2 regions of the Streptosporangium sp. NPDC000563 genome follow, and region 2 is predicted to be linked to the other one. Evidence: riboswitches for the same ligand, from Rfam matches in the RefSeq annotation. Region 2 holds a riboswitch; the other holds the start of a gene.
The links. A riboswitch is a leader RNA that binds a small molecule or an ion and turns the genes downstream of it on or off. The one in region 2 is predicted to bind glycine.
Positions count from the first base shown of each region.

Region 1 (14,173 bases), on a different contig from region 2:
GAACAACGCCCGGGTCGAGCTCACCGCCTTCGACGCGGCGGTGACCGACTGGGAGCTTTTCCGGGGATTCGAACGGATGTGAATGTGAAGATCATCAATCCGGCGACGGAAGAGGCGGTCGCCGAGATCGAGATGGCCGACGCCGCCGAGATCGACAGGGCCGTGGAGCGTGCCCGGCGCGCCTTCGCGCACTGGAGGAACGTCGCACCGGGAGACCGTGCCCGGCTGCTGCGCCGTTTCGCCTCGCTGGTGCGCGAGCACGCCGAGGAGCTCGCCCTGCTGGAGGTCGCCAACGCCGGGCACACGATCGGCAACGCCCGCTGGGAGGCGGGCAACGTCGCCGACGTGCTCGACTTCTACGCGGGGGCGCCCGAGCGCGATCACGGCCTGCAGATCCCGGTGCCCGGCGGGCTCGACGTCACCTTCAAGGAGCCGCTGGGCGTCGTCGGCGTGATCGTGCCGTGGAACTTCCCGATGGTCATCATGACCTGGGGGGCGGCCCCCGCACTGGCCGCGGGCAACACCGTGATCGTCAAGCCCGCCGAGTGGACGCCGCTCACCGCCCTGCGGGTGGCCGAGCTGGCCCTGGCCGCCGGCCTGCCCGAGGGGGTGTTGCAGGTCCTGCCGGGGGCCGGGGAGGTCGCGGGTGCCCGGCTGGTCGAGCACCCGGGGGTGGCGAAGATCGTGTTCACCGGCTCGACCGAGGTCGGCAAACAGATCGCCGCCACCTGCGCCGGACAGGTCAAGCGGCTCACCCTGGAACTGGGCGGCAAGAGCGCCAACGTGGTCTTCGCCGACGCCGACCTGGAGAAGGCCGCGGCGACCGCGCCGTACGCGGTGTTCGACAACGCGGGCCAGGACTGCTGCGCGCGCTCCCGGATCCTGGTCGAGCGCTCGGTCCACGACGAGTTCCTCGCGCGGTTCGGCGAGGCGGTGCTGAACGTCCGAGTCGGCGACCCCCGCGACGAGGCCACCGAGATGGGCCCGCTGATCAGCGCCGAGCACAGGGAACGGGTGGCCTCCTTCGTCACCGAGCCGCCCCACCTGCGGGGCGTGTGCCCGTCGGGGCCGGGGTTCTGGTTCCCGCCGACGGTCCTGACGCCCCGGTCGGCCGGCGACCGGGCGTTCACCGAGGAGATCTTCGGCCCCGTGGTGTCGGTGGTGCCGTTCGACGACGAGGCGGACGCCGTACGGATCGCCAACGACACCCCGTACGGCCTGAGCGGGTCCATCTGGACCCGCGACGTCGGCCGGGCACTCCGGGTCGCCAGAGCGGTGGAGGCGGGCAACCTCAGCGTCAACTCGCATTCGAGCGTCCGCTACTGGACCCCGTTCGGCGGCTTCAAGCAGTCGGGCCTCGGCCGCGAGCTGGGTCCCGACGCCCTGTCAGCGTTCACCGAGACCAAGAACGTCTTCATTTCCGAGGAGTAGAAGCGATGCTGCGTTTGCAGGAACGTTTGCAGGACAGGGTCGCCGTCATCACCGGCGCCGGAAGCGGGATCGGCCTCGCCACCGCGCGCCGGTTCGCCGCGGAAGGCGCCCGCGTCGTGTGCGTGGACCTGGACGAGACGACCGGTCCGGCGGCCGCCGAGGAGGTCGGAGGGTTGTTCGTGCGGGCCGACGTGACCGACGAGGACGACGTCGCCCGGGTGTTCCAGACCGCGTTCGACACCTACGGCAGCGTGGACATCGCGTTCAACAACGCGGGCATCTCGCCGCCCGAGGACGACTCGATCCTGGAGACCGGCATCGACGCCTGGCGCCGGGTCCAGGAGGTGAACCTCACCTCGGTCTACCTGTGCTGCAAGCACGCCATCCCGTACATGCGGCGGCAGGGCAAGGGGTCGATCATCAACACCGCGTCGTTCGTCGCCGTGATGGGGTCGGCGACGAGCCAGATCTCCTACACCGCCTCCAAGGGCGGGGTGCTCGCCATGTCCCGCGAGCTGGGCGTGCAGTTCGCCCGCGAGGGGATCCGGGTGAACGCGCTGTGCCCGGGGCCGGTGAACACGCCGCTGCTGCAGGAACTGTTCGCCAAGGACCCCGAGCGGGCGCAGCGCCGGCTCGTCCACATCCCGGTGGGCCGCTTCGCCGAGGCGTCCGAGATCGCCGCCGCGGTGGCGTTCCTCGCCTCGGACGACGCGAGCTTCATCACCGGCTCCGAGTTCCTGGTGGACGGCGGCATCTCCGGCGCGTACGTCACCCCGCTGTAGACCCGCTGCAGACCTCGCCCCGCCACCTTCGCGACCGGCGGTGGCGGGATTTGCCCAGGCCATACCCCGGCCCCGATAACGTGCGAGGACGTGGGCCCATCTCCCATGTCCCCGGCGTCCGCGTGAGAAAGAGATCATGTCCCGTCCCGTCATCGGCATCACCTGCTACGTCGAGCCCGCGCGCTTCACCGTCTGGGAGACGACCACCGCGCTCCTGCCGTACGACTACGTCGACCACGTGGCCCGCGCGGGCGGGCAGCCGGTGATCCTGCCCCCGGCGGGCGACCCCTCGGCGCTGGTGGAACGCCTGGACGGGCTCATCCTCGCCGGAGGCGGCGACGTCGGCCCCGAGCGGTACGGGCAGGAGTCACACGAGCGGACCGGCTACGTCCGGCCGTTCCGCGACGACGCCGAGCTGGGACTGGTCGAGGCGGCGCTGGAGCGGGGCACCCCCTTCCTGGGGATCTGCCGGGGCATGCAGATCCTGAACGTCTCGCTGGGCGGCAGCCTCCACCAGCACCTGCCCGACGTGGTCGGCCACGCCGGGCACGCCCCGGCCCCCGGCCACTACGGCAGGATGCCGGTGCGGCTCGCCCCCGGCAGCCACACCTCGAAGATCTTCGGGACCGAGACCGTGGAGGTGGCCCACTACCACCACCAGGCCCTCGACCGGCTCGCCGAGGGCCTGACCGTGACCGCCCACGCCGAGGACGGCACGGTCGAGGCCGTGGAGGTGGACGGCCACCCCTTCGCCGTCGCCGTCCAGTGGCACCCCGAGACCGACGACGAGTCGGCTCTGTTCGAGGCGCTGGTCCGGCACGCCGCCCCCTGACCGGCACGGATCGGGGCCGCGAGGGGATTTCGCTCGGCCGGTGCGGGCGGTTAGGCTGGCCGATGACACCGATGAATCCCGTGCGGGAGAGCGTCCTGACAGCCAGCCCAGGACCCCTGAAGGAGCAAGCCCTCCCCGCGAACCTCTCAAGGCAAAGGACCGTGCGGGTAGGTGCCCTCTGGAAAGCAGGTCCCACGACCTCGCCGAAGGTGAAAGTCCGGTAAAACCCGGATGAAACTCTCAGGCACCCACGACAGAGGGGGAGGATGCTCTCATCTGTCCCTTGTCTGAGGTGCGCACATGTCCCGACCTACGCCGCTGCGCGGCGTGCACGAGTCCCTCGGCGCGACGCTGACCGACTTCGCGGGCTGGCTGATGCCGCTCCGCTACGGCAGCGAGTCGGCCGAGCACAACGCGGTCCGCCAGGCGGCCGGCCTGTTCGACCTCTCCCACATGGGGGAGATCTTCGTGACGGGGCCGCAGGCCGCCGAAGCCCTCGACTACGCGCTGGTCGGCCACCTCTCCGCGCTGGAGCCCGGCCGCGCCCGCTACACGATGATCGTCGACGCCGAGGGCGGCGTGCTGGACGACCTGATCGTCTACCGGCTCGCCCCCGCCGAGTTCATGGTCGTCGCCAACGCCTCCAACTACCCCCGGGTGGCCGCCGAGCTGACCGGCCGCGCCAAGGGCTTCGACGCCGCGGTGGAGGACCGCTCCGAGCGGTACGCGCTGGTCGCGGTCCAGGGTCCGCGCTCCGTGGAGATCCTGGGCTCGCTCACCGACGCCGACCTCGAAGGGCTCAGGTACTACGCCGGTCTGCCCGCCGTCGTCGCCGGTCGCGAGGCCCTCGTCGCCCGTACGGGATACACCGGCGAGGACGGCTTCGAGTTGTTCGTCGCGGCCGAGGACGCCGAGCCGCTCTGGGCCGCCCTCACCGAGGCGGGCGCGCCGCACGGCCTGATCCCCGCAGGCCTGTCCGCCCGCGACACCCTCCGTCTGGAGGCCGGGATGCCGCTGTACGGCAACGAGTTGTCGGCCGCCCTGACCCCGTTCGACGCCGGGCTGGGCCGTGTGGTGAGGTTTGACAAACCGGGCGACTTCGTCGGCCGGGCCGCCCTCGAACCCCTCAAGGACGTCCCGCCGTCCCGCCGCCTGGTCGGCCTCGTCGCGACCGGCCGCAGGGTGCCCCGGCACGGGTATCCGGTGGTGGTCGCCGGTGACGGCGCGGTCGTCGGCGAGGTCACCAGCGGGGCGCCCTCCCAGTCACTGGGCAGGCCCATCGCGATGGCCTACGTGGACAACGGCCTGTCGTCAGGACTGGCCGTCGACATCAGGGGCAGCCACGAGCCGGTCGAGGTCGTCGCACTGCCTTTCTACAGGAGGAAAAAATGAGCAGCATTCCCGAGGACCTGCACTACACCAAGGAACACGAGTGGATCTCCGGCATCGATGACGGCCTCACCCTCACCGTGGGCATCACCGCCTACGCCGCCGAGGCGCTGGGTGACGTGGTCTACGTGCAGGTGCCCGAGGTCGGCGCGACGGTCGCCTCCGGTGACGCCGTCGGCGAGGTCGAGTCGACCAAGTCGGTGAGCGACATCTTCGCGCCGGTCGACGGCGAGGTCGTGGAGGTCAACCAGGCCGTCGTGGACGACCCCTCGCTGGTCAACAGCGACTCCTACGGTGAGGGCTGGCTGTTCCGCGTACGTCTTGAGGGCTCCGCCGACGACCTGCTGTCGCCCGAGGAGTACGCCGCGCTCACCTCGGGTGAGTCCTAAGCCTTTCCCCCCTCGCGTCACGGTCACGCGCGCCGGAGGGCGCGCGTGGCCGTCCACGCTGGAAGGATTCAGATGACGATCAGCGTCTTCGATCTCTTCAAGATCGGAATCGGCCCGTCCAGCTCGCACACCGGCGGCCCGATGGCCGCCGCCCACAAGTTCGCCCGCGGTCTCCACCAGGACGGGCTCCTGGAGAAGACGGCCAGGGTGCGCGCCGTCCTGTACGGCTCGCTGGGCCTGACCGGCAAGGGGCACGGCAGCGACAAGGCCGTGCTGCTCGGCCTGTCCGGTGAGAAGCCCGAGCTCGTCGACGTCGACGCGGTCGAGGGACGGCTCGCCGCCATGCGCGAGTCGGGCACCATCTCCCTGTACGGCTCGCGCGAGATCCCCTTCGTCATCGGCGAGGACCTCGTCTTCGAACGCAAGATCTCGCTCCCCGGCCACCCCAACGGAATGCGCTTCACCGCCCTGTCCGAGTCCGGCGAGACGGTCCGCGAGAAGGTCTACTACTCGGTCGGCGGCGGCTTCGTCGTCGACGAGAACGCCACCGGTGCCGACCGGATCAAAGCCGACGACACCGTCCTGCCCCACCCCTTCACCACGGCCGCCGAACTGCTCGCCCAGTGCGCGGAGACCGGGCTGTCCATCTCCGGGCTGATGCTGGAGAACGAGCAGGCGTTCGGCCGCACCGAGGCCGAGGTTCGCGACCGGTTGCTCGTCCTGTGGCAGGTCATGAGCGAGTGCGTGCGGCGCGGCATCGACAAGGAGGGCATGCTGCCCGGCGGCCTGAAGGTCCGCCGCCGCGCCCACCAGCTCCACCGGCAGCTGCGCAGCGAGTCGGGAGAAAAGGACTCGCTGCAGACGATGGACTGGGTCTCGCTCTTCGCCCTCGCGGTCAACGAGGAGAACGCCGCCGGCGGCCGGATCGTCACCGCGCCCACCAACGGCGCCGCGGGCATCATCCCGGCCGTGCTCACCTACTACGACCGCTTCACGAAGGACGCCGACGACGAGGGCGTGATCCGCTTCCTGCTCACCGCCGGGGCGATCGGCGTGCTGTTCAAGGAGAACGCCTCCATCTCGGGCGCCGAGGTCGGCTGCCAGGGCGAGGTCGGCTCGGCCTGCTCGATGGCCGCCGCCGGGCTCACCGAGGTGATGGGCGGCACCCCCGAGCAGGTCGAGAACGCCGCCGAGATCGGCATCGAGCACAACCTGGGGCTCACCTGCGACCCGATCGGCGGCCTGGTGCAGATCCCGTGCATCGAGCGCAACGCGGTCGCCTCGATCAAGGCCATCGCCGCCGCCAGGATCGCGATGCGCGGCGACGGCCGCCACTTCGTCTCGCTGGACAAGGCCATCAAGACGATGCGCGACACCGGCCGCGACATGCTCGACAAGTACAAGGAGACCAGCCGGGGAGGGCTCGCGGTGAACGTCATCGAGTGCTGACCCCGGGGTTTGGGCGGTGGGGCCTCTGACGGGCGCGCGGGAGACTCGGGACCGCGGAACCTTGACGACATACAACTCGATCGCTACCAAATTTCGCATCACGTGCAGCCTCCTCCGATCCCACGCCTATGCTGGGTGGCCATGCGCGGGATTCGGGAGGTCGCGGTGGTCACGGGAACGCCCCCGGCAAGCCGCTCCCGCCGCTCTCCTGCTCCGGAGACTCCTTCCCGCTCCCTGCGGGCGCTCCGCTTCCTCGGGTCGCACTGGCTCTTCATCACCGCCCTGCTCGCGGGTGGCGGCCTGCGCCTCCTCGCCATGCTCGGCTACCGGCCCGCCCTGTGGTTCTGGGCCGACTCCTTCGTCTACCTGAACGCCGGGCTCGCCCCCCGCCCCCTGGAGTCCCGTCCCGCGGGTTACTCGCTGTTCCTGTGGATCCTCAAGCCGCTGTCCAGCATCCCCGCGGTGGTCGCGGTGCAGCACCTGCTCGGACTGGCCGTGGCCGTCTGCGTCTACCTGCTGCTGCGCAGGCTGGGCGGGCTGCCGGGGTGGGGTGCGACGCTCGCCGCGCTGTCGGTGCTGTTCGACGCCTACCAGATCCAGCTCGAACACCTCGTCATGGCGGACCTGCTCTTCCAGTTCCTCGCGGTGCTCGCGGTCACGCTGCTGCTGTGGCGGCGACGCCCGGCGGCGTGGGTCGCCGCGCTGGCCGGGGCGCTGCTCGCCGCGGCGACCGTCACCCGCACGATCGGGTTGCCGCTCATCGCCGTGGCGCTGGTCTGCATGGTGATCCGCCGAGCCGGGTGGCGGGCGGTCCTCTCCGCGACGCTCGCCGCCGCGATCGGCCTGGGCTCGTACGCGGCCTGGTTCAGGGCCGAGCACGGCAGTTTCGCTCTGACCAGGGGAAACACCTTCCTCTGGGCCCGGACGATGACCTTCGCCGACTGCGCCGCGATCCAGCCGACCGGCCCCGAGGCGGCCCTGTGCCCCGTCGAGCCGCTGGGACAGCGCGCGGCGCCACCCGTCTACATCTGGGACGGCGAGTCGCCGCTGAACAAGGTCAAGGGCAGCTGGGCCGAGCGCGACGCCCTCGCGGGCGCCTTCGCCACCCAGGCGATCATGGCCCAGCCGCTCGACTTCCTGCGGGCGGGCCTGGAGGACGCGGCCCACATCTTCGACTGGACCCGGCGCGTCTACCCGGCTCCCGGCCCGCAGAGCGCCTACGTCTTCCCCGACACCGTGCGGCCCTTCACCTCCGGTGCCGCCTCGCAGGGCAAGACCGCCGAGCAGCTGACCGTGGCCTACCAGGGCTCGTCGGGAGCGCCGACGATGGCCGAACCCTACGCGGGCCTGCTGCGTAACTACCAGGAGTACGGCTTCGTGCGGGGTCCGTACCTCGCGGTGATCCTGCTGGTCGGCCTGGTCGGCGTGCTGATGCGGCTGCGGAGGTTCGGCGGCGCGGTGCTGCTGCCCTGGGCGGCGGGGACGATGCTGCTGATCCTGCCGCCCTTCATCGCGGCCTTCGACCACCGCTACGTCGTCCCCGCCCTCCCGCTGCTCTGCCTGGCCGCCGGACTGGCCTTCGGCGTCAGGCACGAGAAGCACACAGGGAACACAGGGAACGCTGAGAACGCGGCCGAGGTCGCGGCGGGGAGAGCGGACGAGGGGTCTTCGGGCGAGGGACCCGGCGACGAGGCCCCTTCGCGCGGCGCGACGGCCGAGCGACCGGTGTACGCGAGCCCCTTCGACGAGACGGCGCACGGGTCGTACGACGGGCGGGCTCCCGAGGAGAGCACGTCCGTGAGGACCTCGTACGGCGAGGCGGCGGACCGGCCGGGGCACGGCACGACGGGCGAGACACCCGCGTACGGAAACACGGCGGACCGGATGGTGTACGGAGGGACGGGTGAGCGCCCGGCCTACGGGGAGCCGGAGCGACGGCCGGCGTACGGGGCGACGGGCGAACGGCCCGTGTACGGGGGGACAGGCGAACGGTCGGCGTACGAAAGGGCGAGTGAGCGGTCGGCGTACGGAGGCGCGGCAGGCTCGCCGGAGTACGGGGAGTCAGCGGCGGCGAACGTGAAGGCGAACCACCACGCCGAGTTCTACCTCCCCGAGCGCCCGTCGGACCTTCCCCACCGCGTCTCTGTTCAGCCGGGACACGAGTCTGCCGACATCGGTCGCGGGCGCGCAGCCCACCCCGATGCGCAGCCGCTCGTGCCGTACGTACCTGACGCGGACACGAGCGAGCCCTTCGACTTCTTTAAGAGCGACTCCAAGCATGGCGGTCCCCGTCCCGGTCCGCCTGCCCCACCGTCCCCATCCCAGGGCGTGTAGCAGCCACCGCAGCGCCGCGAGAGCGAGCGTCACCAGCAGCAGCGCGACCAGCCAGCCCGGCAACGGATGCGCGGCCAGCCACCCGGGGAACCCTCGGGGCACGAGCCTGGCACCGGGCGCCTGTCCCGGCAGGTCACCGCGTCCCCGCAGGAAGGCGTAGAGCCCGGCGCACACCAGCACCGTCCCCGTGACGGCCAGGCCGATCCGATTGCCCAGGTAGGGCCTCATCAGGCCCCCTTCCTGCGCAGCCGTACGACGACCTCTCCCGCGCACATCGCGCCCAGGCCCCCGAGCCGGTCGCCCACCGCCGCACCCACCCGGCGCAGCACGGGGCCTGTCCGCTCGGCGTCGGTGAACACGGTGACCTCGACGATCCGCGACGTGAGCCGGACCCGTGCCCCGTTCACCTCCTCCACCGACTCGGCGGCCTCCCGCAGCGTGCGGCGGAGTCCGGACCTGGTGATGCCGATCACCATGTGCGGGTCTCCCGCCTCCAGCGGCACCAGCCGTGACCGCCCCGGCAGCACGGCGAGCGCGAGCATCACCAGGCCCATCGCGACGGCGAGCACCGAGGCGGCGAACACGGCGGGATCCGACCAGTTCCACGCGCCGACGCCCTTGACGATCCGCCGGTAGGGCACCCGCGCGAGCGGGGAGTCCATGAGCAGGCCCACCGTCACCGCGGCCGAGGCCGCCAGCACGGCGGACACCGTCAGCGCGGTGGGGACACCCGCGAGGGTCCTGCCCGGCCTGAGCATCCGCACCGACCTGCGCCGGACGTCCTGGAACCGCTCGGCCCCCGCCTTGCCTCCCGAGCCCGGGGTGTTCCCCGCGGCACCGGTGCCTCCCGAGCCCGCCAGGACGTCCTGGAGAGTAGTCGTCATCCGGCCATGTGTACGCGTTCCCGCAGGGCCGGGCCGGGGATCAACCGCCCACTTGCACGATCTTGAGCCCTCCCTGGCGGGAGCATTGATCACCGATACAGCAACATGAACAATGCTCATCTTCTCCGTATCGGGGTTATCCTGCGGACATGGACGACCGCCAGCGCTACGACCGGGCCACAGCGCACCTTGACCCTCCCTTCGCCGTCCTCGACCTGCGGGCCCTGCGCGCCAACGCCGAAGGCATGGCCCGCCGCGCCCGGGGCAAGCCGATCAGGGTCGCCAGCAAGTCCATCAGGTCCCGGGCCGTGCTCGAACGCGTCCTCGCCATGGACGGCTTCACCGGGATCATGGCCTTCACCCTCCCCGAAGCCCTCTGGCTCGTCTCCACCGGGATGCGCGACGTGCTCGTCGCCTACCCCACCGTCGACCGCGCCGCGCTCGCCGAACTCGCCGCCGAGCCGATCGCGGCGCGGGAGATCACGATCATGGTGGACCGGGCCGAGCACCTGGACCTCGTCGAATCCGCCGTCGCCGGAGTCCGCGACCGCCACGAGATCCGGCTCTGCCTGGACGTCGACGCCGGCTACCTCGCCCTCGGCGGCCGGTTCAGGGCGGGCGTCCGCCGCTCCCCCGTCCACGAGGTCGACCAGGCCGCCGACCTCGCCACCGAGATCGCCAAAAGGCCCGGCTTCCGGCTCGTGGGCCTGATGGCGTACGAGGCCCAGATCGCCGGGGTCGGCGACGACCCGCCGGGCAACCCCGCCCTCACCCGGGCCGTCCGCCTGATGCAGGCCAGGTCCCGCCGCGAGCTGATCACCCGCAGGGGCCGGATCGTCCAGGCCGTCCGCCAGGTCACCGACCTGGAGTTCGTCAACGGCGGCGGCACCGGCAGCATCGAGAAGACCACCGAGGAGAGGGCCGTCACCGAGATCGCGGCCGGATCCGGTTTCTTCCATCCCCGCCTGTTCGACTTCTACCGGGGATTCACCGGCCGGCCCGCCGCCCTGTTCGCCCTGCCCGTCGTACGCCGCCCCGCCCCCGGCGTCGTCACCGTCCTCGGCGGCGGCTACCCCGCCTCCGGCGCCCCCGGCGACGACCGCCTGCCCCAGCCCTACCTGCCGTGCGGGCTGCGCTACGACTCCAACGAGGGGGCCGGAGAGGTCCAGACCCCCCTCATCGGGCAGGCGGCGGAAGACCTGCGCGCCGGCGACCGGGTCTGGTTCCGGCACGCCAAGGCGGGCGAGCTCTGCGAGCGCTTCGCGCGCCTGCACCTGATCGACGGGGACGAGGTCGTGGACGAGGTCCCCACCTACCGCGGCGAGGGCCGCACCTTCCTCTGACCCTGCCGTGATCCTGCCGCCAACTGTGCCTCCAGCCGTTGCCCGGTACGCCCCTGACCCCGGGCAGGGCACGCCTTCGATCGGGTCCGGCGCGCCTCCAACCTGGCCCGGCATGCGAAACGGGCACCCGCCGCTCCACGGCGAGTGCCCGTTCCCCCTCACATCTCGACCCCGCCCTCCGGGCACGACGGCCCGCGGTGCTCCCGCGCCCGGAGGTGCCTGACCTCGGAGAGATCTCAGAAGCCCAGGTCGAGTTCCTCCCACCTGCTGCACTTGTAGGTCGACCAGCCGCGGTACTTGACCTGGCAGGTCTTGACCCGCACCTCGCTCACGTCGTGCGCCGTGACGCGGAAGCGCTTGGTGTCGTCGTAGCTGCACAATTTGACGCGCTTGGCGACGTCCCAGTCCTCGTCATCGGACGAGGTGACCTGCACCTCGGCGTAGGCGCAGCGACCACCCTGGCGGAGGGTGCGCCTGTCACCGTCGTACAGATCGCCCCGCAGCCTGAAGGTGTTGTCCTCCTCGTCGTCACCCCTGACCGAGTACACGGCCTCCAGCGTGGCCAGGCCGTTCCTGGACTCCTGCTCGAAGTTGTCGTCGAAGTCTCGCGCAGAGGACGCCGAGGACGCCGAGGACGCAGCCGACGCGGACGTCGGTGTCGCGGCGAAGGCGGCCGGAGCCACGGTCAGCATGACGCTCGTGGTCGCCGCCACCGCGATCGCGGCGCGAATGATGTTTTTCATGGATTTACCCCTCCTTTTTCCTACTCGCGATGGTCCGCGAGCGGGAAAAAGGTCACATGAGTAAACCCCTACTCAATTCCGGGCAGCCGATCGGTCACCGGCGACATTCGCTCCCTCGGCCGGCGACATTCGCTCCCTCGGCCGGCGACGGTCAGCGACGACGGCGCCGCCACAGCATGACCACCGCGCCGAGCGCCAGCGCCGCCCCCACCCCGATCAGGATCGGCGCCAGGTCCGGCCGCTCGTCCGCCCACAGGTCCTCGGGCTCGCCGGCGAGCCTGACCGGCTTCGGCCCCGCCGCGCCCCCCACCAGGTCACCGACCTGAGCGGCGAGATGCTCCGCGTTCGCCCGGACCTTCGCCACACCACGCGCCGCGACCCGCTTGGGGCTCACCCGGTCCGCGATGGCGTCCACCGTCTGGGCCAACTCCGCGCGCGTGCGCTCGATCTGTCGTTCCAACTCCGCGGGATCGGTGTCCGCCATGGCTATCCTCCCCTACTCCTTGACATTGATCAGTCTGTCAGGTCCTACCCACCCACGGCACTTCGGGCAGGCCGGTAAGTTGACCGGGGAACCATTCCTCGGAGGAACACCATGAAACTTGAGCCGGGCGACGCCGCCCCGGACTTCACCCTTCCCGCCGCCGACGGCACCACCGTGTCGCTGGAGAGCCACCGCGGTAAGCGCGTCATCCTCTACTTCTATCCCGCCGCGATGACCCCGGGCTGCACCAAGCAGGCCTGCGACTTCCGCGACAGCCTCGCCTCACTCACCTCGGCCGGATTCGTCGTGCTCGGCGTCTCGAAGGACAGCCCGGCCAAGCTCGCCAAGTTCGTCGAGCACGACGCCCTCACCTTCCCGCTCCTGTCCGACCCCTCCCTTGAGGTCCACAAGGCCTACGACGCGTACGGGGAGAAGACGATGTACGGCAAGACGACCCTCGGGGTCATCCGCTCCACCTTCGTCATCGACGCGGACGGCAAGATCGAGAAGGCCCTCTACAACGTGAAGGCGACCGGCCACGTGGCCCGCCTCCGCCGCGAACTCGGCGTCGACTGACATCCGATTTTCGCCATTTAATATGACATGAGCACGCCCCAAGAATTGTCGGTCCCATTACCTAGGCTTGGGGCGTGCCCACCAAATACAAATACACCCCGGAAATGCTGGCGGAGGCCGCGGCCGCATCCCTCAGCATCGCCGACGTCCTCCGCCGCCTCGGCATCACCGTCGCGGGCGGCAACCACGCCCATATCAGCCGCCAGTTGAAGCGCTTCGAAATCGACACGTCGCACTTTCGCAGGGTCTCCCCCAACAGAGGGAAGCCCTCGCCGCGACGCGGCCGTCCGGAACAGGTTCTCGCCATGCGACCGGAGGGCAGTCCACGCCCAGACCCCGGGCAGCTCAGGCGCTGCCTGATCGAGACCGGGATGCCATACCGCTGCGCGGGATGTAGGATCGAGGGCGCCTGGCGAGGTCAGGCATTGACGCTGCACGTTGACCATATCAATGGCAACTGGCTGGACAACAGAAAAGAAAACCTGCGTTTTCTCTGCCCCAATTGCCATTCACAGACAGAGAATTTCGCAGGAAAGAATAGGGGTCGTAGCCCAACGGTAGAGGCCGCGGTTTTAGGTACCGTCCAGAGCGGGTTCGAATCCCGTCGACCCCACAAAACAATTAAGAATCAATCGATCGACATAAAGTCAACAGACACCAGCGTGACAATATCGGCCCAGGATCTATTTTTCATAGAATACTGTCGGAGCGAAAGACGCTTCGCGTCGAGATCCGCGGTCATACGCAGAGCCATTCAATTACTGCGCGAATCCGTCCTCGCGGAGGACCGTGCCGTCGCGTCTGATCCGGCGGGTTGAGGCCGGGGACCCGGGGGCGCGCGTTCGGCCGGCTTCGCCGTGGGTGGTGGATTCGGCGAGTCGCCCCCGTGAGCCCAGGTCGACCGCCCGCGGGGCCGGCGTCGCCCAGGACCACACGAGACGGCACGATGTTCACCGCCGGAGGGAAGACCCCTGTGGATCCGCGCGGGTAGCGGGTAGGCAGGTGCGCGGGTAAGCCGACGATCCCGGTGAGACCGCCGAAGCGGCCGGGAAGGCCATGAGCGGTATGCGGCGAGGGAGCTCTGTCCGATGTGGCGGCTATCCGTCGCGGCGGGGGGACGGGAGAGAAAACGTCAGGTCGCGCGGCCTGTCTTCCTAGCCGCGCGACCCGGCGTCGTTGTGATTGATCACCACAAACTATCTCCCTTTACTCACCCCGGAGGGCGCTCCCAAAAACCATGGTGCCCCAGAGACCGTAAAGGCTGTGTAAGCCAAGCCGAATGTGCGGCCCGGTGTGCGACCTGAGTCGTACATTGAGCTCCACCTTGAGGGGGAAGGGCGCTGATCTGCGCATACGTATCGTAGTGATGTGTTCGGCAGATTGCGCGCCTGGAGCGTGCGCCATCCCAGGATCACGGACGCCCTGTGGCTGACTCCGTTCCTGCTGGTCTCGCTGCTCAATGTCTGGGCCGTCGGGGTGGTCGACCTGGTGGCCTGGGGGGCGGAGAGGCTGGGGCTGTGGGGGTTCGCGGGGCTGA
Region 1 is NZ_JBEPDA010000033.1:16,448-30,620, forward strand. Features, by position in the region: gene ABT352_RS37615 (glutamine synthetase family protein) at 1-82, shown strand, start outside; gene ABT352_RS37620 (aldehyde dehydrogenase family protein) at 85-1,431, shown strand; gene ABT352_RS37625 (3-oxoacyl-ACP reductase) at 1,437-2,213, shown strand; gene ABT352_RS37630 (gamma-glutamyl-gamma-aminobutyrate hydrolase family protein) at 2,350-3,045, shown strand; glycine riboswitch at 3,119-3,217, shown strand; glycine riboswitch at 3,218-3,312, shown strand; gene gcvT (glycine cleavage system aminomethyltransferase GcvT) at 3,346-4,437, shown strand; gene gcvH (glycine cleavage system protein GcvH) at 4,434-4,823, shown strand; gene ABT352_RS37645 (L-serine ammonia-lyase) at 4,896-6,272, shown strand; gene ABT352_RS37650 (hypothetical protein) at 6,414-8,606, shown strand; gene ABT352_RS37655 (DUF6286 domain-containing protein) at 8,834-9,490, opposite strand; gene ABT352_RS37660 (amino acid deaminase/aldolase) at 9,640-10,833, shown strand; gene ABT352_RS37665 (hypothetical protein) at 11,070-11,576, opposite strand; gene ABT352_RS37670 (DUF3618 domain-containing protein) at 11,728-12,060, opposite strand; gene bcp (thioredoxin-dependent thiol peroxidase) at 12,172-12,636, shown strand; partial or broken gene ABT352_RS37680 (HNH endonuclease) at 13,008-13,148, shown strand; tRNA gene ABT352_RS37685 (tRNA-Leu) at 13,177-13,249, shown strand; gene ABT352_RS37690 (sensor histidine kinase) at 14,005-14,173, shown strand, end outside.
Region 1: another riboswitch for glycine. It lies ahead of gcvT (glycine cleavage system aminomethyltransferase GcvT); the one in region 2 lies ahead of gcvP (aminomethyl-transferring glycine dehydrogenase).

Region 2 (14,173 bases):
CTCATCGAGGACGTCGACTCGCCCGAGGCCTCGGAGGTCGTCGACCGTCAGCTGCTCGGCGAGCAGCTGCGCGGCGTGCTGGGCAACCTCTCCCCCAGGGAGGCCAAGATCATGGCCCTGCGCTTCGGCCTCGTCGACGGAAAGCCCCACACCCTCGACGAGATCGGTAAGCACCTCGGCCTGACGCGCGAGCGCATCCGCCAGCTGGAGAAGGAGTCGCTCTCCAAGCTCCGCCACCCCAGCAACACCCGCCCGCTGCTCGACTGGGCCAGCTGACCCGGCCGCCCGTTTCGAAGGGCGCCACCGCGAGACCTCCCGTCCGCGGTGGCGCCCTTCCGCGTTTCCGGCCCCGCCCAAGGGGTGTCCCGACGGAATCGGCGCGATCGCCGAGCGTCCCTCCCGGAAGGTCGGCGCGGGGGCCAAGGTGGACCAAGGCGACGGTCACCCGTATCCGGCCTCGAAGGCCGGGAAGGCGCGGAAGGCTCAGCCGTCCATCTGGGTGATGAGGCTCCTTGGGCGCATGTCGGTCCAGGAGCTCTCGACGTAGGCGAGGCAACCGGCGCGGGAGTCCTCACCGTGGGCGATCTGCCAGCCCGCGGGGACGTCGGCGAACGCGGGCCACAACGAGTGCTGCCCCTCCACGTTCACCAGCACCAGGAAGGACGCGCCGTCGTCGTCGAAGGGGTTGATCATCGGTTACCTCCAGCAGGAACGGGCAAGGATCGGGGATTCGTCCGGTACCGGGAGCGGCGGTCGGCACGAGGTCCGCGTACGGGCGTCGGCGCACGGTTCTCCCGCCGACGCGCCCGGAGGCCGCCGAGCACCGATCTCCCGTCGCGTTCTCGGAGCCATCAGGCAGGGGTTGGGGCAGAGGAAAATGCGTGGCTGTGCACATCTCAGCGAAATACCTGGTCATAGCGTTAGGCGAGCAGTCGGGGGCTGTCGGAATGACAAGGCTTATTAGGTAAGCCTATCCTAAAATCCACCCCATCGGCGGCGATGTCAAGGCTTATGGGGGATGACGGCGTCCAAGCCCCCCGCAGGCCCCCCGCAGGCCCCCCGCAGGCCCGCCGTGGGCCGGGACCGCGAAGGGCTCCTCCCCGCGGTCTTCGGCCGCGGGGAGGAGCCCTCTCGAACGGGAGCCCTGGGTGCCCAGGGCGCTTGGGATGAAGGTCAGCGGGCGGAGGCGGCGACCGGGCGGGGAACCCGGGGGATGCCGGTCAGCCGGTTCTGCTCGCGAAGGGTGCGCAGGCGGTTGACCTCCGCGGTCCACTCGGCACCCCGGGGGGTCGCCCTGCCCTTGCGGCGGCGGATCCGGTCGTCGTACGCCTTGACCCCGAACGTCGCACGCTGGTTGGCCTCGGCCGCGCGCAGGGCCTCGGTGAGAGCCCTGTCGAACGCCAGCCCGGCGGCTCGCAACTCCTGCACCGGAGCCGCGGCGGCCTGCGCCCGGCGCACTTCGGCCTCGGCCTCGCGCGCCTTCTCAAGGAGCTCGGGAAAGCTCTTCCCGACCTCCTGGTCAGCGTGGTGACGAACCTCCGCCTCCCGGCTCACGCTCGGTCGGAAAAACGCCATCTTCTTCCCTCTCTCCCCGGTCGCCGGGCCTCCTCCGGCAGATCACCGCTCGTAGCCTACGCGCTCAGCCCTCACCCCACACACTCAGGGACCCGACCTCTCCCGGACGACCCCGTCCCGCCGCGCGACGGAGGTCCGTCCTGTTCGGCGCGCCACCCTTTACGCAGTAAGGCAGGCGGTGGCAGGATGCCTCCCATGCCCGCCAAGCGACCACCCGTCCCGCTCTCCAGGGAGCGCATCATCGACGCCGCCCTTCACATCGCAGACGGCCAAGGGCTCCGGCGTCTGACGATGCGACGGCTGGGCGACGCGCTCCAGGTGGAGGCGATGGCCATCTACCACCACCTGCCGCGCGGCAAGGACGCCCTCATGGACGCGCTGGCCGAGCACGTCACCACCGTGCACGCCGAGCCGGGCGAGAGCTGGCAGGAGAGCGCGAGGGCCTGGTGCCGGGCGAGCAGGGCAGCACTGAGGGAGCATCCCGGGGTGCTGGCCCTCGCCCTGACCAAACCGCCGAGAGGCAGGGCGGCGATCGCGATCAGGGAGCAGACCGAGCAACTGGCCGAGGCGGGCCTGGCCGACCCGGCGGGGGCGGTACGCGCCCTGCGGGCCTACGTCTTCGGCGCGGTGGCGGTGGAGGTGCAGCAGTCGGGCTGGGCCGAGCCCCCGGGCGACGAGGACGAGCCCTGGCGCCCTCCGTCGAGGGGAGGCGGCAGCCCGGCGGCGGACACCGACTTCGAGCACGGGCTGGACGCGCTCCTGGCCGGCCTGGGCACGCGGGAGGGCAGGAGCCGCTAAGGGCCAGGCCAGGGGCGCGAGGGCCGGCATCGGGGCACGTCAGCAACTTGTAACCGATCGTTTACCCGCCAGGCGGCGTGTCGGACTTGGTTGAATGTGCTCATATGAGGCATGCTGTGTTATAGGTCACATCCCCCGACAAAGCCCTGACGGACTGGCCCTCTAGCAGTCCCAAACAGTCCTAACGGGCTATGTCGCCGAGGTGCGATCGATCGCACACTTGATCTACTTGATGTGCGACCCTCGCTCTGTTAGGGGTCGCATGGCCATATGTCAACATTCAGATGCTCGTCCCCGTCATACGTGGGAACGGAGACCCATCGGTGACGGTGCCGCCGGATGTCCGATGCCCACCCCCGTGCCCGGTGTGACACGGGCGAGCCGACACGAGAGATCCGGAGGCACGCCGATGTGCCCGCACGAGCCGTCCTGTCCGTCCGCCGACGCGCTGGACCGCGAAGCCGCCCGCACCATGGCGGCCCACCCCGAGCAGGGCTGGAGCCTGCTCTGCAACGGTGTTGTGCTGTTCGAGGACACCGGCGAGCTCCTCCCCGACGGTGCCGTCATCGAGCCGCACCGGCCACTGGCCGGCGTCGTCTGAAGACCCGTCACCCCCGACCGGTCACGCTGAGCGGGTCCACCGAGCCCGGCCGCATCCTCGTGTCGAGCCACTCGGCGACCACCTCGCCCACCCTGGTGGGACTCCTCCCGAGGTCGTGACCCTCTCCCGGCAGCACCACCAGGCGCGCGGCGTCCGCCGCCTCGGGCACGCCGAACGGGTCACGGTCTCCGCTCACCACCAGCACGTCCACACCCGCCGCACGCAGCTCCCCCGCGCGGGAGCGCTCCGGCTTCCTCGGCGGGTGCAGGGGGAAGGCCAGCGCGACGACCGCGTGGGCACCGACCCGCTCGGCCGTACGGCACGCGACCCTCGCCCCGTTGCTCCGCCCACCCTGCGCCAGCGGCAGCCCCGGATAGCGCCCGCGCAACCCCGCCACCAGCCTCTCCCACGCCTCGTCCTGCTTGACCGCCGACCCCGGCGCCCGGGCCCCGCGCACACGGAACGGCTGCAGCACCCGCGCGACCGTCCCGCCGATCGCCGTCACGGCGTCCCGCACGGCCAGCAGGTCCGGGGCGTCCACTCCCCCGGCCGAGCCGTGGGTGAGCACCAGCAGGAAGCGCGGGGCGGCCACCTCGTCGATCTCCACGAGGGCCGGGCCGTGCGGGGTCACGATCTCCAGAGGCCCGGCCGTGCCCGCCGGAAGCCTGGATTCCGCGGTGGTCCGCGGGGCGGACGCCTTCGCGAGGGGGGTGGAGTCGAAGGTGGACACGAATCTCGTCCTAACGGCTGATGCCCGGCGGCCGGGGGCGAGGGAACAATCGAAGCGTGCAGGACTACCAAGATATCCGCCAGGACATGCGCGCCACCATCGAGGCCCGGCGCGACCTCGGCCCGGAGTACGAGGCCGCGCTCGTCGACTCGTTCGTGTCACGTCTCGACGCGACCATCGCCCACCGGGTGCGCGCCGAGTTGCACGCCACCGGGGCGCCGGCGGCCAGGCCGCGCAGGAGCACGAACTCCTCGATCCCGATCGCCCTCGGTTCCATGGGCATCGGGATCCCGCTCACCGCCATCGCCGCGCAGAACGCCGGCACCGCCGGACTGCTGCTCGCCTGGGGCGGAATCGTCGCGATCAACTTCGCCCACGCCCTGAGCCGCTGGCGGGAGCGCGACTGACGGCGAGGGCGCCGCGGGAACGGGGAGACACCTCCCCTGTGGTCCCCTGTGGATCCGCCACTCCCGGACAGTGTCCGGCCCGGCCCCATCGGCCCGGCGTCCGCCCGACGTCCGCCCACAGGGCGACCGCCGCTCCGCGCACGGCCCCCGAAGTCGCCGGACCTCAGAGATCCCGGTCGAGGCGCAGGCGGACCTCACCGGCGAGGTCCTCGTCGGCGCTGTCCAGACCGTAGCGCCACACCCGCTCGGCGTCCTCGTCGCGCCCCCTGAGCGGGAGGGTGCGCGCCAGGAGCTCGATGGCCAGCGCACCGGTCTCCACGTCTCCGCCCTCCTCGATCGCGCCGGAGAACTCGGCGCAGGCCATCTCCAGATGAGCGATGCCGAGCATCACCCTCAGTCTCGGCACCTCGGCCGCCTCCGGCACCGAGAGCGCCTCCAGGAGCACCTGCGCGGCCTCGGCCAGCTCGCCCTCCTCAAGGAACACCTCCGCCAGCCGCTGAGCGGCCCGAGGAGCGATCTCCGGGTCACGGGTGGCGAGCGCCTCGCGAAGCGACCGCTCGGCCTCCTCCTCGCCCGTGGCGAGCCGCGCGAGGGCCATGTGCGCCAGCGGGACATAGGCGGGATGGCCGACACCCAGCGCGGCCTGCCAGGCGGCGCGGGCCTGCTCCGCCAGGTCCTCCCTTTCGAAGCTCCCCGCGAGCAGGCAGGCGGCCTGGGCGGCGAACTCCGGGTGCCCGGTCGCCAGCGCGGTGCGCGCGGCCGCGCGGGAGCCCGGCACGTCTCCGCTCTCCTCGAGCACCACCGCGAGCCCCACCGCCGCCTGGGCCCTGTCGGGTTCGTCGGGATCGGCGACCAGCTCAGCGAAGATCGTGGCGGCGCCGTCGAGATCGCCCGACTCGGCCAGTCTTCGCGCGGCGTCCAAGGGACGGGTGTCCACCTCAGGCATGCATGATCCTTCCGGATACGGAGACGCCCCGAGCCTAACGACTCGGGGCCTCGTCCGTCCCCCCGCATTCCCGGCGGATATCACGGTTCGCGTGGGTTTCCCGGCTCTCGCGCGATGTCCACGAGGCCGGCGGGATCAGTCCTCGTACGCCTCCAGGGGAGGGCAGGAGCAGACCAGGTTGCGGTCGCCGTAGGCCTGGTCGATACGGCGGACCGGCGACCAGTACTTGCCCTCGCGCACCGACGGCAGCGGGTAGGCCGCCTCGGTGCGGCTGTAGGGGTGGGCCCACTCGTCGACGACGAGGCTGTCGGCCGTGTGCGGGGCGTTGCGCAGCGGGTTGTCGGTCCTGTCGTACGCGCCGGAGGCGACCTTCGCGATCTCCTCGCGGATCGAGATCATCGCCTCGCAGAACCGGTCGAGTTCGGCCAGGTCCTCGCTCTCGGTCGGCTCGATCATCAGCGTTCCCGCCACGGGGAAGGACATGGTCGGGGCGTGGAAGCCGTAGTCGATGAGGCGCTTGGCCACGTCGTCGACCGTCACCCCGGTCTCCTTGGTGATCTGGCGCAGGTCGACGATGCACTCGTGGGCGACGAGGCCGCCGCGGCCGGTGTAGAGGACCGGGTAGTGGGGGCTGAGCCTGCGGGCCAGGTAGTTGGCCGACAGGATGGCCTGCTCGGTCGCCGCCTTCAGGCCGTCGGCGCCCATCATCCGGATGTAGGCCCAGGAGATGGGCAGGATGCCCGCCGAGCCGTACGGCGCGGCCGAGACCGGGCCGACCGCCGTACCCTCACGCAGCGGATGGCCGGGCAGATAGTCGGCCAGGTGGGCGCGGACCGCGACCGGGCCGACGCCGGGGCCACCGCCGCCGTGCGGGATGCAGAAGGTCTTGTGCAGGTTGAGGTGGGAGACGTCCGCCCCGAACTCCCCCGGCCTGGCCAGGCCGACCAGCGCGTTGAGGTTGGCGCCGTCGACGTAGACCTGCCCGCCGGCCTCGTGCACCAGCTCGCAGATCCGGACGATCGTCTCCTCGTACACGCCGTGCGTGGACGGGTAGGTCACCATGATCGCGGCAAGCTGCTCGCGGTGCTTGTCGATCTTCGCGACGAGGTCGTCGAGGTCGACGTTGCCCTTGTCGTCGCAGGCGACCACGGCCACGCGCATGCCGGCCATGACGGCGCTCGCGGCGTTGGTGCCGTGCGCGGACGAGGGGATCAGGCAGACGTCGCGGCCCGACTCTCCGCGCGCGGTGTGGTAGGCGCGGATCGCCAGCAGCCCGGCGAACTCCCCCTGCGAGCCGGCGTTCGGCTGAAGCGACACGGCGTCGTAGCCGGTGACCTCGGCGAGCCAGCGCTCCAGCTCCCCGATCAGCTCGATGTGGCCCGCGGCCTGGTCCTCGGGCGCGTAGGGGTGCAGCCCGGCGAACTCCGGCCAGGTGATCGGCTCCATCTCGGTGGTCGCGTTGAGCTTCATGGTGCAGGAGCCCAGCGGGATCATCGACCGGTCGAGCGCGATGTCCTTGTCCTGGAGCCTTCGCAGGTAGCGCAGCATGGCCGTCTCGGAACGGTGGCTGTGGAAGACCGGGTGGGTCAGGTAGTCGCTGACCCGCGCCAGCGCGGCGGGCAGCGCGTCGTGGGCGGCGGCGTCGAGGTCGGCCAGCACGGCGCCGCTGATCTCGAAGGCGGCCAGGACCTGCTCCAGGTGGAGCGGCTCGGTCTTCTCGTCGCAGGTGACGCCCACGTGGTCGGCGTCGACCAGGCGCAGGTTGACGCCGTTCTCGCGTGCCGTGGCGACGATCTCCTCGGCGCGGCCGGGCACCCTGGCGAGCACGGTGTCGAAGAAGGTGTCGTGCACGACCTCGACACCGCCCTGGCGCAGGCCCTCGGCGAGCACGACGGCGTGCCTGTGGGTGCGCCGTCCGATCCTGCGCAGGCCCTCGGGGCCGTGGTAGACGGCGTACATGCCGGCGATCACGGCGAGCAGCACCTGCGCGGTGCAGATGTTGCTGGTGGCCTTCTCGCGGCGGATGTGCTGCTCACGGGTCTGGAGGGCGAGCCGGTACGCGGGGCGTTTGTCGGCGTCCTGGGAGACGCCCACCAGGCGGCCCGGCAGCTGGCGCTGGAGACCGTCGCGGACCGCCATGTAGGCGGCGTGGGGGCCGCCGAAGCCGAGGGGGACGCCGAAGCGTTGCGAGGACCCGACGGCGATGTCGGCGCCGAGCTCGCCCGGCGCGGCCAGCAGGGTGAGGGCGAGCAGGTCGGCGGCGGCGACCACCTGGGCGCCGCGCGCGTGGGCGGCGTCGGCGACGGCGCGGAAGTCGCGGATCCTGCCGCTGGCGCCGGGATACTGCACGAGCACCCCGAAGCACTCGGGAAGCTCGGCGGTGAAGTCGCTCTCGACCAGCTCGATGCCGAGCGGCTCGGCGCGGGTGCGCAGCACCGCCTTGGTCTGCGGCAGCGCGTCGGCGTCGACCACGAACACCTTCGAGGGGCCGCGGCCGGCGCGGCGGGCCAGGGTCATCGCCTCGGCGGCGGCGGTGGCCTCGTCGAGCAGGGAGGCACCGGCGACGTCGAGGGCGGTCAGGTCGGAGACGACGGTCTGGAAGTTGATCAGGGCCTCCAGACGGCCCTGGGAGATCTCCGGCTGGTAGGGCGTGTACGCGGTGTACCAGCCGGGGTTCTCCAGGAGGTTGCGGCGGATGACGCCCGGAGTGATCGTGTCGTGGTAGCCCAGGCCGATCATCGAGGTGAGCACGGTGTTGCGCCCGGCGAGGACTCGAAGCTCCGCGAGGGCCTCGGACTCCCCGGCCGCCGGGGGCAGGCTCAGCCGCCCCGCGGAGCGGATCGCCTCGGGCACGGCCACCGCGACCAGGTCGGCCACGGAGGCGAATCCGACCGCCTCCAGCATGCGGGTCTGGCCGGCGTCGTCCGGCCCTATGTGGCGGGTGGAGAACGGCAGGGAGCCGAGTTCGCTGAGCGATGACAGGTCGGTCATTGTGAAGCCTCCCGGGACGGGGTGGAGACCGGCGCTGGGCGCGGGCGTATGCCTGGTCTCCCCCTCTGTCATCACGACCGTCTCACGCGTCGTGACCTGAGAGCTTCACCTACCCGTGACGGGAGGCTTGCACCGTCGGTGAGTCGCGCCTGGCCGGCGCGCCTGCTTTCCAGAGTTGCCTCGTCCGTGCGGTACCGGGTGCCTGAGAGATTCCGGGGAGGTTGCTCCTTCGGCGCCCCGCTCGCTGTCGGGGTCTCTCCCGCACAGGGTCAGCAGCGAGTCCGAGTTTACCCGGTTCGTCGTGCTCTGCGACGGCGGGCCAGCTCATCGGCCTGATGATCGCCTAAAGGGCCCTCGCTCGACTCCGCACGTTCGCCGGGCAGATCCGCGAGGGAGCCCTCCACCTCCTGCCACACCCGTCCCAGTGCTATGCCGAAGACTCCCTGGCCGCCCTGGAGGAGGTCGATCACCTCGTCGGGCGAGGTGCACTCGTAGACGCTCACCCCGTCGCTCATCAGGGTGATCCCGGCCAGGTCGTTGACGCCCCGGTCGCGCAGGTGCTGCACGGCGATGCGGATCTGCTGGAGGGAGACGCCGGTGTCGAGGAGCCGTTTGACGACCTTGAGCACCAGGATGTCGCGAAAGCCGTAAAGGCGCTGGGAGCCGGATCCGTGGGCGGCTCTCACGGTGGGCTCGACGAGGCCGGTGCGCGCCCAGTAGTCGAGTTGCCGGTAGGTGATGCCGGCCGCGGAACAGGCCGTCGGGCCCCGGTAGCCGATGTCGGCGGGCACCTTCACCGGTTGCCCGTCGAACAGCAGACCCTCTTCACCCGCGCGCTGACGTGCCGACTGGCGCCGTTTCGGGTCATCCTGATCGGCGTTTCTACCCTCGCCGCTGCTGACCGCCACGCGGACCTCCGGCTTTCTCTCATCCCACGGCCTGATCTGGGGGTTTACGCACGGCCGCAGGGTTCACATGCACCGTAGGACTGGGGCCAAGTCCAGTCAACGACCCCACTCGGCGCGTCGTGAAGCGTAAATGCACCGAAATTCCTACCCCGCGCGGCCGAAGTCCTCGGGCGTGATCGTGTCAAGGAACTCCCTGAACTTCTCCACCTCGTCCTCCTGGTCGTCGGGGATGATCACCCCCGCCTCCCGGACCACGTCCTCACTCGCGAAGATACGTGCGCCGGTGCGAAGTGCCAAGGCGATCGAGTCCGAGGGACGCGCGCTCACCTCCACCCCGTTGGAGAACACGAGATCGGCGAAGAAGATGCCGTCGCGCAGGGCGACGATGTTGACCGTGCTCAGCCGGACTCCGAGCCCTTCGAGCACGTCACGGAACAGGTCATGAGTGAGCGGCCGGGGTGGTGGTTCCTCGGCCTGGGCCATGGCGATCGCCGTGGCTTCCGTCATGCCGATCCAGATAGGCAGGTAACGCTCCCCATGCGTCTCTTTCAACAAGACGATCGGCTGGTTGGAGGGCATTTCAACTCGAACGCCCACGACCTCCATCTGCAACACGGGCTGCTCCGTCTTCGCTGGATTCCGACCGGTTTGTTCAACGTAACACTCGTGGGGGTACGAGTGCCTGGTCAGGCTCTCACCGACCCAGAGCCCCACGCACGCCGGAACGCAGCAGCGAGGCGTGCAATTCCAGCAGCAGGCCGGAAATCTCCCTCGCCGTCTCGTCGGCCTGGTCGATCGCGCCCGGCCCGCGACGGCGCAGCAGCGGGGCGACGGCCTGCTCCACCAGGCCCGCCTCGCGCTCGGCCGCGGCCTTGACCGCCCTCAGGTGGCGGGCGCGCAGGCCGAAGGCGGCGAGGGCTCCGACGCTGCGGGCCACGGCCAGCGCCTCGGCGTCGTAGTAGCGGGCCACCGCGGCCAGCAGGCCGTAGTCCTCAAGCTCGGCGAGGGTCTCCTCGTCGAGCTCGGCGGCGGCGATCAGCTCCTCGCGGGTGAGCCTGAGCTCGGGAGGCGCCTCGTCGGGGACGGCGCGCGGCCGGGCGGCCGGGCGCTCCTCGCGATCGGCCGCCTCCAGATGATCCTTGATCACTCGCAGCGGCAGGTAGCGGTCACGCTGCTCGCTGAGGATGTAACGGAGCCGCTCGACGTCGGCGTAGCTGAACTTGCGGTAACCGGAGGGACTGCGCTCCGGCTCGATCAACCCCTCGCCCTCCAGGAAACGAATCTTGGAGATGCTGACGTCGGGGAACTCGCCCTGCAGGAGGGCGAGCACCTCCCCGATGCTCATGTGCGCACGAGCGGCCTGCGAGCTCATCATCCTCCAGCGGCACCGCGGGTGAGGAAGACGAGGCGGAACTTGCCGATCTGCACCTCGTCCCCGCCGTACAGCGGGACCTCCTCGATGCGCTCGCGGTTCACGTACGTACCGTTGAGGCTGCCGACGTCACGGACGGTGAAGACCCCGCCGCCGCGCCGGTAGAACTCCACATGACGGCGCGAGACCGTGATGTCGTCGAGGAAGATGTCGCTCTCCGGATGGCGGCCCACGGTGGTGAGATCGCTGTCGAGCAGGAACCGGCTGCCGGCGTTGGGGCCGCGCATCGCGACCAGCAACGCGGTGCCCGGGGGCAACTGCTCGACGGCCTGCCGTTCGGCGAGAAGCGTCTCACCTGTCTCCGCCTCATATGCCTCGATCCCGGAGAGGGAGATCGTCGATGTGCTGTCTCCGGCGGTCTCGGCTTTGGTAAGCGGCGACCCGCATCGTGAACAGAAACGGGCATCCTCAGGGTTGGCATGACCGCACTGCGTGCAGTAGACGCTCGGCATCGATCGGCTCGGCCTCCTACCGCGAAGACGCGGCAACGGTGCTCAGTGATGCGCGCCTCGCTTCTTCGCTTCTCAAGTGTTTTCTCGGACTGCGAATGCCGCAACATACAGTGATGAGGCGCGAAGGTCAAGGTTGACGCTGAACCGCGGGTACGGTCGGTGACAAAGTTACAGTGGGGCACTGTCTCCGGTCCATGGCGCCGCGCTGTGTTTTGTCGCGACCCCTCGCCCCGAGCGCTCATCCTCCTCCCTGCCCGCCCGGCTTTCCCGCTCCGCTCGGCTCACGGTCCTCGCTCACGACCTGCTCCTCTCCCCCGGTGCCCGGCTGGGCCCACCTGCGCCCGTCTGTGCCCGTCTGTGCCCGTCTGTGCCCGGCTGTGCCCTTCAGCCGCCCGCGGCGTCCTCGACCACCCGCGCCCAGTGCTCGATCAGGGTCTGCGCGGAGTCGACGTCGAAGCCCTCGGCCCACAGGTGGGTGACCGCCTCCGTCGGGTCGGGCAGCACCAGGGCCCAGCTGCCGTCCTCGGCGACGACCCGGACCCCGTCGGTGGTGTCGATGCGGTAGTGCTCGGCGGCCTCGATGACCGAGCGCATCACCGCGCCCTTGGCGGCCCACGGGGTCGGCACGGTCCGGCGCAGCAGCTTGGCCTCGGGGATCCTGGCGTCGATCTGGCTGAGCGAGAGCCTGGTCCTGGCGACCAGGCCCAGCAGGCGCAGGAACACCGCCAGGCCGTCCACCGTGGGCCCGAACTCGGGCACGATGAAACCGCCGCGCCCGTCGGCCGCGAAGATCGTCTCCGGCCCTCTGGCCGCGGTGGTCAGCGCGTCGATCGCGGTGGAGGTCCACTCGGCCTGCACGCCGTGGAACCTGCAGACCTGCTCCGCCACCCGGGTGGTGGTGACCGGCAGCGCCACCCTGCCGCCGCGCCGCTCGGCGGCGACCAGGTCGAGCACGACCAGCAGGGCGCGCTCCTCGCTGATCAGCTGGCCCATCTCGTCCACCAGCGCGACCCGCTCCCCCACCGGGTCGAAGCGCACCCCGAAGGCCGCCCTGGAGGAGCTGACGAGCTCTGAGAGGCGCTGCAGATCACGGCGGCGCTCGGCGAGGGTCTCGGTGGGCGAGGCGTCGTCCAGCCGGTTGTTGACGGTCAGCACGTCCACCCCGACCCGGCCCAGCAGGCTGGGCAGCACCAGCGAGGAGGTGCCTCCCGCGCAGTCGACCACGACCTTCATGTCGACGTCGCGCACCCCGCTGATGTCGACCAGGCGCAGCAGCTCGTGCGTGTAGTCCTCCACCGCCCTGGCCGGAAAGCTCAGCTCGGCGATCTCTCCGGGGAAGGCGCGGCGGAACTCCTGCCGGGAGAAGACCCGGTCCAGCTTGCGCTGGGCCGCCGGGGACAGGTCCGCGCCGTGCTCGTCCATGAAGACGATGTCGACGCTCTGCGGGTCGCCGGGGGTGGTGCGCAGCGCGATGCCGCCGACGGCGTTCTCCCTGGCGGTGTGGAAGCGGGCCACCGGGAGCGGGGACGCCTCCAGGTCGAGCACGTTGATCGCGCTCGCGTTCAGGGCGCTGATCACCGCCCGCTTCAGTGCCCGCGCGGCACGGGAGGAGTCGCGGGAGGTGATGACCGAGGCGCCCTTCTTCAGGGTGGTGGCGTACGCGCTGGCCAGCCGTACGCACAACTCGGGGGTGATCTCAACGTTCACCAGCCCCGACACCCCCCGGGGGCCGAACAGGTTGCGCTGGGCGCGCGGCTCCCAGATGACGCTGTTGTTGATCACCGCCCCGGCCTCGATGGTCTTGAACGGGTAGATCTTGACGCCGGAGGAGATGTACGCCTCGGCCTCGATGATGCACTCGTCTCCGACGACGGCGCCCTCCTCGACCCTGGCCGCGGTCATCAGGTCGGTGTTCTTGCCGATCACGCAACCGCGCAGGTGGGCGCTGGGCCCGACGTAGACGTTGTCGTGGACGACCGCGCGGTGCAGGAAGGCTCCCTCCCTGACCACCGCGTTGCTGCCGAGCACGGTGTACTCGCGCAGCTCGGCCCCCGCCTCGACCTTGGCGTAGTCGCCGATGTAGAGGGGGCCCTTGAGGACGGCGTCGGCGTCGACCGAGGCCCCCTCGGCCACCCAGACGCCCGGCGAGACCTCGAAGGCGTCGATGTCGACCTTGACCCGCCCCGACAGGACGTCGGCCTGGGCCTTGAGGTAGCTCTCGTGGGTGCCCACGTCCTCCCAGTAGCCGTCGGCCACGTAGCCGTACAGCGGGGCGCCGCGCTCCAGCAGCCTGGGGAACACGTCGCCCGACCAGTCGACGGACTCCCCGGCCGCGATCTCGTCGAGGACCTCGGGCTCCATCACGTAGATGCCGGTGTTGGCGGTGTCGGAGAAGACCTGGCCCCAGGTCGGCTTCTCCAGGAAGCGCTCCACCCTGCCCTGGTCGTCGACGATGACGATGCCGAACTCCAGCGGGTTGGGGACGCGCTTGAGCCCGATCGTGACCATCGCGCCGTTCTCGCGGTGGAAGCGGATCATGTCACTCAGGTCGATGTCGGTCAGCGCGTCGCCGGAGATGACCAGGAAGCGGTCGTCACGGAGCCGGTCGGCGGCGTTCTTGACGCTGCCCGCGGTGCCGAGCGGCGTGTCCTCGGTGGCGTAGTGCAGGCTCATGCCGAGCTCGTCGCCGTCGCCGAAGTAGTTTCTGACCAGAGCCGCCAGGAACTGCACGGTGACCACCGTCTCGGTGAAACCGTGCCGTTTCAGCAGGCGGAGCACATGCTCCATGATCGGCCGATTGATCACGGGCAGGAGAGGCTTGGGCTGGTTCGCGGTCATCGGCCGGAGCCGTGTCCCTTCCCCGCCCGCCATGACGACGGCCTTCACAGATCACCTCTTAAGGCGTTTGGCCTCGCTGGTCAGCTGACGCACCTGTACCCAATACAGCACTCCGGACCACCAGTACAGACCTGTGCCCCAGATGGCGAGGGACCAGCCGACGATCCCCGCCGCCTCGGCGTACCAGGAGGGGTGATGGGCCAGGAAGAGCAGGGGGAAGGCGTAGAGCAGGTTCGCGGTGGCGGCCTTGCCGAGGAAGTGCACGGGCAGTGCCGGACCGTATCCGAGACGGCGCAGGATGAGCGGGATGCCCAGCAGCATCACGTCGCGCAGCGGGATGGCGAGCGCCAGCCACCAGGGGATGATCTCGCGCATGGCGAGGCCGAACAGGGTGGCCAGGATGTAGAGCCGGTCGGCCAGCGGGTCGAGCAGGCGGCCGAGCCTGCTGGTCTGGTTCCAGGCACGGGCGATCTTGCCGTCGAGCCAGTCGGAGAA
Region 2 is NZ_JBEPDA010000011.1:23,367-37,539, reverse strand. Features, by position in the region: gene ABT352_RS24065 (RNA polymerase sigma factor) at 1-276, shown strand, start outside; gene ABT352_RS24060 (MbtH family protein) at 484-693, opposite strand; gene ABT352_RS24055 (hypothetical protein) at 1,174-1,575, opposite strand; gene ABT352_RS24050 (TetR/AcrR family transcriptional regulator C-terminal domain-containing protein) at 1,771-2,373, shown strand; gene ABT352_RS24045 (DUF5999 family protein) at 2,783-2,974, shown strand; gene ABT352_RS24040 (alpha/beta hydrolase family protein) at 2,982-3,614, opposite strand; gene ABT352_RS24035 (hypothetical protein) at 3,761-4,111, shown strand; gene ABT352_RS24030 (tetratricopeptide repeat protein) at 4,275-5,057, opposite strand; gene gcvP (aminomethyl-transferring glycine dehydrogenase) at 5,193-8,048, opposite strand; glycine riboswitch at 8,228-8,320, opposite strand; gene ABT352_RS24020 (MerR family transcriptional regulator) at 8,336-8,956, opposite strand; gene ABT352_RS24015 (bifunctional nuclease family protein) at 9,101-9,571, opposite strand; gene ftsR (transcriptional regulator FtsR) at 9,651-10,301, opposite strand; gene ABT352_RS24005 (double zinc ribbon and FHA domain-containing protein) at 10,328-10,840, opposite strand; gene ABT352_RS24000 (sugar phosphate nucleotidyltransferase) at 11,225-13,726, opposite strand; gene clsA (cardiolipin synthase ClsA) at 13,730-14,173, opposite strand, start outside.